Regions from separate parts of the Virgibacillus sp. Bac332 genome, predicted to be linked through region 2. Evidence: riboswitches for the same ligand, from Rfam matches in the RefSeq annotation. Region 2 holds a riboswitch; each other region holds the start of a gene.
What was found. Region 2 has a riboswitch for thiamine pyrophosphate ahead of thiW (energy coupling factor transporter S component ThiW). Riboswitches for the same ligand answer to the same signal wherever they lie in the genome.

Region 1 (3,323 bases), 1.9 Mb from region 2:
CTTCAGAAATATATGAAGATGGTAAATATAATCTAAAAGGTGAAGGTGTTGTTCGTACTTCTGAAGAGATGGTTGATTGGTATGAAGACATGATCAACAAATACCCAATTATCTCCATTGAAGATGGACTAGATGAAAATGATTGGGATGGATTTAAAGTATTAACAGATCGTCTTGGTGGACGAGTACAGCTTGTCGGAGATGATTTATTTGTAACAAATACTAATAAGCTTTCCAAAGGTATTGAACAAGGTATTGGAAACTCTATCTTAGTAAAAGTTAATCAAATCGGTACATTAACAGAGACGTTCGAAGCAATCGAAATGGCAAAACGCGCTGGCTATACAGCGGTTATCTCACACCGTTCAGGAGAAACAGAAGATGCAACGATCGCTGACATTGCTGTAGCGACTAATGCAGGTCAGATCAAAACAGGTGCACCTTCTCGAACAGATCGTGTAGCTAAATACAATCAACTGCTTCGCATTGAAGATGAGCTAGCAGGCATGGGTGAATATGCTGGTAAGACAGCGTTCTATAACCTAAATAAATAGGGAAGAAAACCTCTTAAGGTATGGTGGTTATACTTTAAGAGGTTTTTTATAGGTTTATCCCACACATATAACTGGCAGTAATAATCCACTTTAAGCAATAAAGTAAAACCACTATGGGGAAGTGGAGGATCGATTGCCGGTAAATGTCCGGTCGGTTCAAAGGATTTTAGGTCTGTGGTGCTAACAATCAATGTGGGATAAATAAAACCCCCACTGATTAAAGTGTCACTTTATGCAGAAGTTGCTTCTATGTTCATAGAAGTTTCTATATTTTTTGAGTTTCTTAAACTTGATTAAATGGACGAATTATGTCATAGTTACTATGGAATTAATAATAGAATACTAAAGTTGTAGGGGGACCAGTGTTGCTGGTTGAGATTGTATCCGTAAGGTACTGACTCTTAGAACCTGATCTGGTTTAAACCAGCGTAGGGAACATGTTTGATACATCAAATATTAAGTTGTATATGCCCTAATGGTGATTAACCATCTAGGGCATTTTTTATAGTCTAAGAAATTATAAAATTTGCGTGTTGAGCTGCGTCCAGCTCCAGCGCCCAGAAACTAGGCTACTTCATCATGAATCGCCCTAATCTAAATCATCATCGGCTCGCAAGCTCACCGTGAGTCCTTTATCTCCGTTGAATCGTCGCTGCGTTGCTAATCGGGTGTTTGCGCTTTTATTCTTAGCGAAGGAATTACAGTCAAACAAGATGATACATACGCTGTTCCTTACAATGAGAAAGGTATTCAAGAGGAGGAAAACATTGAAGAAGCTTTTACTGCTTAGTTTAGGGATTACACTGCTTATATTAACGGCATGTGGTACAGAAGAGAAAGAACAAAGTCAGCAGAACAATGACTCAACAGAAAAGAAAAAGATCTCTGTTGTACTTGATTGGACACCAAATACGAATCATACAGGATTATATGTTGCAAAAGAGAAGGGATATTTTGAAGAGCAAGGCCTTGATGTGGACATAATTATGCCTGGTGAAGCGGGAGCAGATCAGTTAATTGCATCTGGTAAAGCAGATTTTGGTGTGAGTTATCAGGAGGGGATTACTGAAGCTCGTGTACAAGATATACCGATTGTTTCCATTGCTGCTGTTATACAGCATAATACCTCAGGTTTTGCCTCACCCAAGAATAAACAGATTACTACACCTAAAGATTTTGAAGATAAAACATATGGTGGCTGGGGAGCTCCGGTAGAAAAAGCGGTTCTAACCTCACTCATGCAGCAGGAAAATGCTAATGTAGAATCAGTTGATATTATCAACATGGGCGATACGGACTTTTTTACTGCGGTGAAAAGAGATATTGATTTTGCGTGGATTTATTATGGTTGGACTGGTGTAGAGGCAGAGCTCCGTGATGAAGAAATTAATATGGTGTATTTAACCGATTATTCGTCAAATTTAGATTATTACACGCCGGTTTTAGCTACCAATGAAAAAATGATCAAAGATGATCCAGAAACAGTTAAGCAATTCTTAGCTGCAGTATCTAAAGGTTATAATCTAGCAATTGAGCAACCAGAGGAAGCCGCTGATATCTTAATTAACGCTGTTCCTGATTTGGATGCAGAATTAGTAAAAGCAAGTCAAGCTTGGTTAGCGTCAAAGTATCAAGATGATGCGGACCAGTGGGGGAAACAAAAGCAAGAGGTATGGGAGAATTACGCCAATTGGATGTATGAGAATGAGCTGTTAGATAAACCGTTAGATAGTGAAAAAGCATTTACAAATGAGTTTTTACCAGAAACAAAGGAGGAATAAATGATGGCAGATGCACTAGTTAGTATTCAAATTATCCCGAAAACGAAAAATGGTGAAGATGTTATTCCGTATGTGGATGAAGCGATTAAGATTATCGATCATTCCGGAGTTAAGTATCAGGTAAGTCCACTAGAAACTACAATGCAAGGTGATCTTGCAGAACTATTTGGAATTATTGAGAAGATGAATAAAAGGATGACTGAAATTGGTTGTGAAAATGTTATTTCACAGGTGAAGGTTCTTTATCAACCTTCTGGAGCTTCCATGGAACAATTAACGGAGAAGTATCGCTAATGAGAAGATTGCGAGAAAAGGGATGGCGACCAGCTCTGGTCCTCATCCTTTTCCTTATCAGTTGGGAAATAGCTTGTCGTATTTTTTCGATCCCAGCTTGGCTACTACCTGCTCCAAGTGTAATATGGCAAGAAGCTGTCAATGGCTGGCCAAATTATGCTAGTCATCTACAATCGACTATCCAACTATCGATTATCGGATTTATGATAGGCAGCAGTGTAGGTACGCTCGTTGCTGTTTGTCTTCATCTCATTCCGACAGTTAGGGAAGCCTTTTATCCATTATTAATAATATCACAGAATATACCTATTATTATTTTAGCTCCCTTATTAGTAATTTGGTTTGGTTTTGGAATATTGCCGAAATTAATTGTTATTACACTTGTTTGTTTTTTTCCAATAACTATAGCAGCTTTAGATGGATTTAGACAAACAAGTGGAGAACTGAAACACTATATGCAAATGACAGGTGCCAGTAAAGGGCAAATCTTTCGTAAGCTAGAGTGGCCATATGGATTACCTTCTTTGTTTAGTGGTTTAAAGATATCGGCGACATATAGCGTAATGGGAGCGGTGATATCTGAATGGCTTGGTGCAAGTGAAGGAATTGGAGTATATATGACTTTGGCATCTTCGTCTTTCCGAACAGATCGTGTCTTTGTTGCTATCTTATTTATAGTGCTGTTAAGTTTATT
Region 2 (3,323 bases):
ATTTCTTGAAAGAATCCTCTCTAACAGATCAGATACACCATCTTGGTTGTATCGGCTCGTTATCCTATAACTCTCACAGCCCCCTCATAAGATCTCTCCCTGTTAGAATGAAAACTTTCCTCCGATATAACTGCTAAATTTGCTGTATGGGCAGTATTGGACTTTGTCTTATGTTACAGACTTATCTGAACTAATCAAACCTTCTGTCTAGTTTCTGTTCGTCAGTTCAGAAGTTTACGCCCAGCTTCTTTCAGTCACTACCACACGATAGCCATTTCCATGCGCTAACAGTTCCTACTGCCAAGCTTGTAGCAGACTTTCAACGCCAAGTTTTCATCCATGCACGGTGCATAACTAAAAAAAGTATAACTCCTTCAAATCGAGAAGTTATACTTTTTAATCAAAAGTAATACTGTTAAACCAACAAAACCTAACTTTATTATTCTTAAGAAAATCGTACAAAATTAATAGCATTAAATGCTATATATATTTCTTGAGGCCCATAACCACTATTATCGTTAACGATTACCAATTGTGAAGTTACCTTTAGAAGCGTACCTTCTATTAAATTATTATCAGTAGCTATTTCAGCATCAGAGCCTATACGCGTTAAAAGTTCGGCAAAAAGATTTATTTGGAACATCTATATTCCTCCTTTATAGCTCACTAATAAGCTCAATTTTATACAGTCTCACCAAAACTTGGTCGCCAGATCCCTCGATAATGACAGTATAATCATTCTTAACCTGATCAACTGTTCCCGTTACCATTCCAAAAGCAGTAGTAATTTGAACTTGTTCATTTATTAAATTTAGAAGTACTTGTTTAATTTTAGAAGGAGTAAGTGCCAATTAGATTCATCCTTTCTATAATAAATTTCTATTTACCATATGCTACATTTACTAAGCTGTAAGGGCATTTATTTCTATGGATCACTAATTCCACCATTATCATATAAACATAAATAAAATAATAGATGATAACCTATCAAATAAGCCTATTAAAAAAAGGCGCTTTAAATGGTAGACGCTATATTCCTTTTTTCCCATGACAAATAACAATATATTTGTTATGCTTGATTCTGTTAGTTGCTGAAAGCATAATTAAATTCACAAGTTACTTAACTACTAGGGGTGCCCAATATGTGGGCTGAGAGGAAACACGTGACGTTTCTAACTCTTATGGACCTGATCTGGTTAATACCAGCGGAGGGAAGTAGTAGACGCAACGTCTTTCTATTTTCTTACACAAAGCCAGGTCCATGGAGGATCTGGTTTTTTTCATAAGAACAGAGTGGATGTATATTATGCTTTGCTGTCTACCTTTAGCATCCATAGCTACTGGGGAGAGGCGTGTAGGACGTAAGCTATACCGCATATTGTCGGTAATTCCTATTGTTGTCCTATGCTCACTTTTTATAGAAAGGAGGGAATAAGTGAGAAGAACGCACGTATTAACATTGATGGCAATTTTCGTAGCAATTGGAACATTAGGAGCACAATTCTTATGGTTTCCTGCTGGAATTGCTAAAGCGTATCCAGTGCAGCACGCAGTAAATGTAATGGCGGCAGTAATACTGGGACCTGGTCCAGCCGTAGTCATAGCTTTTATGATTGGAATTTTACGAAATATGCTGGGGATTGGTACATTACTTGCTTTTCCGGGAGCAATGGTTGGTGCTTTCCTTGCTGGGCTTTTTTATCAGTGGTTTGGTAGAAAGCTGTGGGCTGTGATCGGAGAAAGCATTGGTACTGGTATTATCGGATCATTCATAGCGGTTCCATTTGCTAAATTGTTTATGGACAGTGCTGCTGGCGCTTTCATTTTCATGCCATCGTTTTTGGTAAGTAGCATAACTGGCGCATTTATTGGCTGGTTCATTTTATTACGAGTAAAGCAAGAAGATACGATACGCGTACAAGGAAACTACTAGGGGCGCTTTGTTGCTGAGATAAGGACTTTTCCTTTGTCCCTTTGAACCTGATCTGGATAATACCAGCGCAGGAAAGTAGTGGGGAACATATTATTATCCTCTATTTATCTACTTTTACACCTCTAGTGGCTTCCCATAATAGAAGGAGGCTAAATATGAATTTCACTGATCAATTAAGAGAAGAAAACAATGATATTTTCCAGCTTATTTTTAATCATCCCTTTGTTCAGGGGATAGGGACTGGCGAGATTTCTAAAGATGCGCTCGCACATTATATTAAAGCGGACTTTGAATACTTAAATGCCTTTATGCAAATTTATGGAATAGCGCTATCCAAATCAAAGAAACGTGATGATATTGCTTATTTCTTTGATCAAATAAATTTTATATTAAACGATGAAATCCACCCACATCATAACTTCTGCAATCATATCGGTGTGGACTATGCGTCCTTACAAGGACACCCTTTGCCACCTACTGCAGATCATTACATTAAACATATGATGTATCATGCACAAATGGGAACGTCTAGTGAGATACTAGGAGCTCTACTTCCATGCCCTTGGACATACTTAGAAATTGGTAGGGAATTAATGGAGCAGTATAATCCTAATAAAGATCACCCTTTTTACGATTGGATTAGTTTCTATGCAAGTGGTGATGTAGATAATACCACCTTTGAATTGAGAAAACGGTTGGATATACTTGCAGAAAATGCTGCCAAGGATGAAAAAGATCTCATTAGAGAAGCTTTTCGAAAAAGCTGCCAGCTGGAGCTTAAATTCTGGGAAATGGCCTACACATGTGAATCATGGCCAAACGCAGAAAAGGTGAACAGCTAATGGCTAGCATACCTTGCGCGCTGACTATTGCTGGAACAGATCCGAGTGGCGGTGCTGGCATACAGGCAGACCTAAAAACATTTCAAGAACTAACCGTATATGGAATGTCTGTAATCACCTCTGTTGTGGCACAAAATACAACCGGTGTGCAAAACGTACACCATCTACCTGTTACGATGATAAATGAGCAACTAAACTCAGTTATATCAGATATGCCTGTGCATAGCATAAAAACAGGTATGATTGCGAACAAAGATATGATGCAGGTTATTGCAGAGCACTTGTCCAAATCAGTTGTGAACTATGTCATGGACCCTGTCATGGTTGCAACTAGTGGCGATCCATTAATATCGGAAGATGCTCGATCGTTTCTCAAACAGCAGCTATTACCATTAGCGACTGTAGTTACTCCTAATATTCCTGAAGCACAGTATATTACAGGACAATCTATTGATAATACAAGTGATTTGCAAGAAGCGGCTTTCGAGATCGTCAAAAGCTTTGGAGCACGCGCAGCACTTGTTAAAGGTGGCCACCTGCAAGGTAAA
Region 3 (3,323 bases), 1.4 Mb from region 2:
AGTTTTGTCGATTGGGGTTTTGTCTCATGGGCAATTTTAGGAACATTAGGTACGATTGTATTCATGTATTCCCATTATCATCGAAATGCACCATTAAAGCCAAGATCGATGCTTTATCCGATCTTTGGCGATAAGATTATGAAAAAAAGTGCACTTGGTACGTTTGTTGATGCCTTTTCGATTGTGTCAGTGGCAGCTGGTACGATTGGTCCAATTGGATTCCTTGGATTACAAGCAGGTTATGGATTAAGTGCATTGTTCGGTGTACCAAATAATTTATTTGTACAATGTCTTATTGTTATCGTTATTGTTCTAGCAGCTGGGATTTCTGCTGCGACAGGAATTCATAAAGGAATCCAAATTTTAAGCAGCTATAATATTATTCTCGCAGTTTGTTTAATGGTTGCTGTGATTATTCTAGGTCCAGCATTATTTATTTTTGATTCCTATTTGCAATCATTTGGATTATATGTCCAAGACTTCCTAACCTTAAACACCTTCCGTGGAGATGGAGCTTGGCTTGGCTTATGGACCGTTTTTTTCTTTGCTTGGTTCATTGGCTATGGTCCAATGATGGCGATGTTTGTTAGTCGTATTTCTCGTGGTCGCACAATTCGAGAGCTTGTAACTGCTGTTGCGGTAATTGCACCTGTGGTAACGACGTTCTGGTTTACAGTTGTTGGTGGCACAGGGATTTTTGCTGAAATGAATAACCCTGGTGCCGTATCTGAAGCTTTAAATAGTGCTGGACCTCCAGCAGCTATGATTGCTATCGCAGAACAATTGCCACTTGGTACGATTATCGGTTTCTTCTTTTTAGTAGCAACTATTGTGTTTGTATTAACGACAACCGATTCGATGTCATTAACCATCTCGATGGCGATTACAGGTAATGGAGATCCATCGAAATTCCTGCGTGTGTTCTGGGCAATTCTTATGGGACTTGTCGCAACTGTACTCATCACTATTGGCGAGGATAGTGTTGGATCGCTACAATCCTTTATTGTGGTGACGGCTGTTCCTGTATCGTTACTCATGTTAACCACATTTTGGACCGCGCCACGCGCAACTCGTGAACTTGCAAAAGAACAAAAGATTGATGAAGTTAAACGCTATACCAAATAAAAGAGATGTTAAGGGGCTGGCTCATTAGGTCAGCTCTTTTGTTAGTAGAGAATGGCAAAAAAATAGAAAATTGTTCATTTTTGGTAGACGAATAGTCCAAAATCATGTATTTTATAGACAAATGCATATTGAATAATTAAATTACGCTTCACTAGGGGTGCCTTTACGTAATGGCTGAGATCTATGTGTGACATGGAGACCCTTTGAACCTGAACTGGAGTAAGAACCAGCGGAGGAAAGTGACAGGAGTAGTGTGTATCAGCGACATATACCTTTTTTAGGATATCGTTATAGATTCATGCCACTTTTCCTTTGCTGGAAAAGTGGCATTTTTTTGTAGAAAAGGAGAGGAAGTGATGAAACTAATTGCGGTGACTACCGGTGAACAGGAGGAGAAATACCTTATCCAGACAATAGCGAGTATTATTCCCTATCTTGATGCTGTCATTCTACGAGAAAAACAAATGACCGAGCAGGACTATTCTTTGTTCATTCAACGTGTGCTTGCACAAGGAGTTCCGGAAGAAAAACTAATTATTCATGGCCATACAACACTACCTGGTGAAACGAATGTGAAGACACTTCACCTTTCAGAAAAGCGAATACAAGAGGTACACGATCTCCGAAAACAATCCCCCGGTTTACAAGTAGGGGTATCGACGCACTCCAACGAAGTAGCTAAGAGAGCGGAGCAGCTAGGTGCTAAGTATATTTTGTATGGTCATGTCTTTTCGACAGCGAGCAAGAAAGGGGTGAAACCAAAAGGAGTAGAGAAATTAGCAGCAGTTGCAAAAGAGGTGAGCATTCCCGTTTATGCAATCGGTGGAATCACAAGCGCAAAGGTAACGGATATTTATCAAGCGAAGGCAAGTGGGATTGCTGTAATGTCAGGTGTTTTTAGTCAAAATAATCCACTGCAGGCAGTGCAATCGTTTCGAAAGGAGGTGAATCGATATGAAGAGACACGTTGATGTAGTGGTTATAGGTGGAGGCGTTATTGGGCAATCCATTGCTTACTATTTAAGTAAAAGTAGGGTTGTAACGACGGTAATTGAACAAGGTAGAAGTGGAAGAAAAGCTACACAAGCTGCTGCGGGCATGCTTGGTGTACACACAGAAAATGATCAGGAAGGTACGTATTATCAATTTTGCCAAGCAAGTAGAAATATGTATGCATCTCTAAGCAAAGAACTATTTTCGTTATCAGGGATTGATATTCAGCTTTCCACCAACGGTATACTCGAGATAGCTACGAATGAAGAACAGAAGCAAAGACTGCGAGCAAAACAAAATGCATTTGAAGGCTTAGAATGGTTGGATGCGGAAGGGATTAGGAAACGAACATCAGCTTTATCCCAGGCAGTAGGGGGATTATATATGCGGCGAGATGGACATGTAGAACCATTGAAAGTGTGTGAAGCTTTTAAACAGGCATCTTTATCAATGGGAGGTCAGTTGATCGAGAATTGTCAAGTTGGAGAAATAGTCCATGACCATGATGTTTTTCATATTCAAATCGATAACGATGTTATCTCAGCTGATCATGTTGTTGTAGCGGCAGGTGTAAAAAGTGGGAGGTGGTTTGAAGCGACAGGATTAATGAATCCAATGGTCCCAACAAAAGGAGAATGCTTTGCCATAAAGCCAAGCATTCAATCTATTCAGCAGACGTTATTCTTTCACAATCTGTATTTGGTACCAAAACGAGACGGACGCTATATTATTGGTGCAACTAGCTATCATGATGATAGCAATAGTTATACGTCAACAGGTGGCATTTTTGAATTAATGAATCACTTATTGAAGTTGTTCCCATCGTTTAAGCAGGAAGAACTGCATAGCTGTTGGACTGGTGTTCGTCCGGGCACCAAAGATGGTAAGCCAATTATTGGAGAACATCCTGAGATTCCCCATTTGTATTTTGCAACCGGACATTATCGAAATGGTATTCTTCTTGCTCCTGCTACAGGGAAACTAGTTAGTGATATGGTCTTAAAGCGTTATGTACCATCATCGATCCAGCGTCTTTTTACACCAAATCGTTTCAGGAAAGAGGGGATCACATATGCAGATACACGTGAACGGACGTCAGGTGGAGGTAGCTAAGGATTCAACTATTGGCGAGTTACTAAAAAGCTTTAACATTCAAGCGAAACTCGCGGTAGTCGAACAGAATCAACAAATTATTAATAAAACAG
Region 4 (3,323 bases), 1.3 Mb from region 2:
ACGATTCAAACGACATTTGAACAAAAACTAGTCGACATTCCTGACATAGTATGGGACCAACTTGTAAAAAGTGAGGATTTAGTTGATGTAGCATATGTGTTAGAAGAATTTAGAAATCATGCAAACGAACAATTGGTGCGAGATCAAGAGGTTCTTATCAATGATCTGGCAATTGATGGATATCACGCTTGGGGACAAATGTACGATGTGATTATAGGAAATATGAGTGTAGATATGGTAGAGGATGGGGAAACGAAAAGCTATTCTATTGGGCAGGCTACAAATAAACTAACACACCCAAACCGTTCATATCGTAAGCAAGTGTTTCAACAGCTAGATAAAGCTTGGAAGAATAACGCTAGTTTATTTGGTCAAACATTAAACCACCTAGCTGGCTTTCGTTTACAAACATATAAGCATAGAAATTGGAATGAAGTTTTGCAAGAACCATTGGCTTTGAACCGTATGAGAAAAGAAACATTAGATGCGATGTGGACTGCAATAAAAAAATATAAGCATCCCTTTGTAGAGTATCTTATGAACAAGGCCAAACTACTTGGACTTAACAAACTAAGTATTTATGATGTTGGAGCACCAGTAAACAAAGTGGTTAAGACTTCGTCGTTTGAAGAAGGAGCTGACTTTATTGTCGAACATTTTACTCAGTTTAGTCCCCAAATGGCTGATTTTGCGAAAATGGCCTTTGAAAATAGGTGGATTGAGGCTGAGGATCGTCCAAATAAGCGTCCGGGAGGATTTTGTACAAGTTTCCCTGATAGTAAGCAAACACGCATTTTTATGACTTATTCAGGTACTTCATCTAATATTGCAACGTTAGCTCATGAGTTAGGGCATGCTTATCATCAACATGTAATGAATGATGTAAATGGACTTAATCAACGGTATGCAATGAATGTTGCTGAAACAGCGTCAACATTTGCTGAAATGGTTGTTGCAGATGCGTCGGTAAAAAGCGCACGTTCGATTGCGGAAAAGAAAAGTTTATTAGAGGATAAGATTCAGCGGAGCATTGCTTTTTTTATGAATATACATTCCCGTTTTATCTTTGAAAGGCGTTTTTATGAAGAAAGGAAACAAGGATTAGTGCCAGTGAAAAGATTAAACGATTTGATGATAGAAGCACAGAAAGAGGCATATTGTGATGCATTATCGGAGTATGATCCTAATTTTTGGGCATCTAAATTACATTTTCACATAACAAGGGTGCCATTTTACAATTTCCCTTATACATTTGGTTATCTTTTCAGTCTAGGTATCTATGCAAAAGCACAAGAAAACGAAGATAGTTTTGAAGATGCATATATTTCGCTTTTAAGGGATACTGGTCGCATGAACGTAGAGGATCTTGCTAAAAAACATTTGGATACAGATTTAACTAAGCCTGAATTCTGGGAAGCTGCTATTCAATTATGTGTCAATGATGTTGACGAATATCTTTCGTTGTAACGCTGTTGTGTTTTTACGATATGTCATGTACAATACTTGTAGTAAATAGGCAGTGAAAAGTAGTTTCTTATTTATTCCACATGTAACTGATAGTAAGAACCCCACTTCAAGGAATAAAGTGAAACCATTATTGGTAAGTGGGGGAATCGACTGCCGGTAAATGTCTGATTAGTTTATCTCTCAATCAGAGGTATAAACAAAAACCCCCACTGATTGAAGTTTCACTAAACAGTAAGACAAAAGAAGCAAATATAAGTTAGAAGCCTACAGGGGGAGCCAATTGGCTGAGAGTGAACATAACTGTTCTTACCCTTTGAACCTGTTAGTTAGTACTAGCGTAGGGATGGTGGCTTTTTTGATGGACAGAAAAGTAATGTGAGCAGATTCCCCATCAGGAAGTCTTCCCCTTGGCATTGCTTTTTTTGTATGGATAAGTTACTTAACTGCATAAAAAAGGGGAGGAGAAAGATATGAGGCGCACATTATTTTTAGTAGAAGTAGCCATTTTTGCAGCTTTTGCATTTTTATTGGATTTTATACCATTTTTATCATTTAAGGTTTGGGCTCAAGGTGGCTCCATATCCTTTGCGATGATACCGATTTTTATTGTCGCATTTCGCTGGGGGGTCAAGGGCGGTTTATTAGCTGGATTGCTGTTGGGAGGATTACAATTATTATTTGGGCCAACAGTCTTCGTACCCCTACAAGGGTTCTTAGATTATATTGTTGCGTTTACCGTATTAGGTTTTGCAGGAATTTTTGCAAAACCTGTCCAAGCAGTAGTTAAAGAAGGAAAAACGAAAACAAGCCTATATTATATTGCTGTAGGCGTGTTTTTAGGATCAGCTTTACGCTTTTTAGCCCATTTCACTGGAGGGATTGTATTCTTTGGTGAATTTGCGCCAGAAGGTCAGCCTGTATGGTTATACTCGTTGCTATATAACGGATCGTACATGTTACCTGGCTTTATATTAAGTACGGTTCTTGTGTTCTTTTTATTTCAAAAACAACCACGTACACTATTACGTATGTCCGCTTAATCTAGGAGTTTTCCTCATAATAAATATACGAAGATTAGTGGGTAGTTATTGACTCGAGGATTTTGCCCACTATTTTCTATTTAGTAGTTTAGAGTTATAGTGAGAGGTGAAATCAAGCTTAATCAATTGCGGCAATTATTATCGAGACTGATAAAATGATTATTCAGAGTAAGAAATATTTTGTTTTTTCCCAAGCTCTTTATTATCTTTATTTCATAACAAAAGCGCATTAGAAACGTAGCGACTGGAGCTAGTCAGCTCGTAGGGCGGGCGATTGTGAAGTCACATCGTTTCTGGGCGCTGGAGCTGGACGCGGCTCAACACGCCCCTATTTATCCAAATGGGTAAATTTTATATTTTCTTCCTAGACTATGAGAAAAGCTGCTTCACCCAATTAGAATTGGTGAAACAGCATTGATAACTTGCCTATCATAAGCAAGTTATCTTTTTCTTACTGACAGATTAAAACGTTTAATTATGAAAAACTACTGTATAGTAGAGATTTATGCTTTTATTGTAAATACCTATTAACTTCCTCATGGTTAGTTACAATCAAGAGTACTTTTCCTTCATCCATATCTTCCTCATAGTTTTCAGCTTCTGCTTGAGAGAATCCTATTTCGGTTAATTTCGTTCTTAGTTCATCACCTTGTGTACTAAAAAGATTACCAACGGCATGTCCAATATCCATTTCCCTTATTCCTATGGTATTCGCATCCGCACCATCAGCTATTCGGTTTGTTCGATCATCATCATGGGATAAAACATACACATCTTCTTTATGAATACCTTTATCCTTTAGTATTTGAATAGCTT

Region 1: linked by a shared signal. The riboswitch ahead of D9782_RS20915 (ABC transporter substrate-binding protein) and the one ahead of thiW (energy coupling factor transporter S component ThiW) in region 2 are both predicted to bind thiamine pyrophosphate.
Region 3: linked by a shared signal. The riboswitch ahead of D9782_RS00830 (thiamine phosphate synthase) and the one ahead of thiW (energy coupling factor transporter S component ThiW) in region 2 are both predicted to bind thiamine pyrophosphate.
Region 4: linked by a shared signal. The riboswitch ahead of thiT (energy-coupled thiamine transporter ThiT) and the one ahead of thiW (energy coupling factor transporter S component ThiW) in region 2 are both predicted to bind thiamine pyrophosphate.

What each region holds. Positions count from the first base shown of each region.
Region 1 is NZ_CP033046.1:4,260,666-4,263,988, reverse strand. It holds gene eno (phosphopyruvate hydratase) at 1-554, shown strand, start outside; TPP riboswitch at 897-1,006, shown strand; gene D9782_RS20915 (ABC transporter substrate-binding protein) at 1,322-2,335, shown strand; gene D9782_RS20910 (thiamine-binding protein) at 2,339-2,629, shown strand; gene D9782_RS20905 (ABC transporter permease) at 2,629-3,323, shown strand, end outside.
Region 2 is NZ_CP033046.1:1,585,233-1,588,555, reverse strand. It holds gene D9782_RS07605 (hypothetical protein) at 446-643, opposite strand; gene D9782_RS07600 (DUF2642 domain-containing protein) at 657-851, opposite strand; TPP riboswitch at 1,120-1,231, shown strand; gene thiW (energy coupling factor transporter S component ThiW) at 1,436-1,933, shown strand; TPP riboswitch at 1,922-2,024, shown strand; gene tenA (thiaminase II) at 2,089-2,775, shown strand; gene thiD (bifunctional hydroxymethylpyrimidine kinase/phosphomethylpyrimidine kinase) at 2,775-3,323, shown strand, end outside.
Region 3 is NZ_CP033046.1:168,903-172,225, reverse strand. It holds gene D9782_RS00835 (BCCT family transporter) at 1-1,125, shown strand, start outside; TPP riboswitch at 1,269-1,380, shown strand; gene D9782_RS00830 (thiamine phosphate synthase) at 1,482-2,096, shown strand; gene thiO (glycine oxidase ThiO) at 2,080-3,231, shown strand; gene thiS (sulfur carrier protein ThiS) at 3,191-3,323, shown strand, end outside.
Region 4 is NZ_CP033046.1:2,863,969-2,867,291, forward strand. It holds gene D9782_RS13580 (M3 family oligoendopeptidase) at 1-1,467, shown strand, start outside; TPP riboswitch at 1,727-1,829, shown strand; gene thiT (energy-coupled thiamine transporter ThiT) at 1,938-2,507, shown strand; gene D9782_RS13590 (YflT domain-containing protein) at 3,019-3,323, opposite strand, start outside.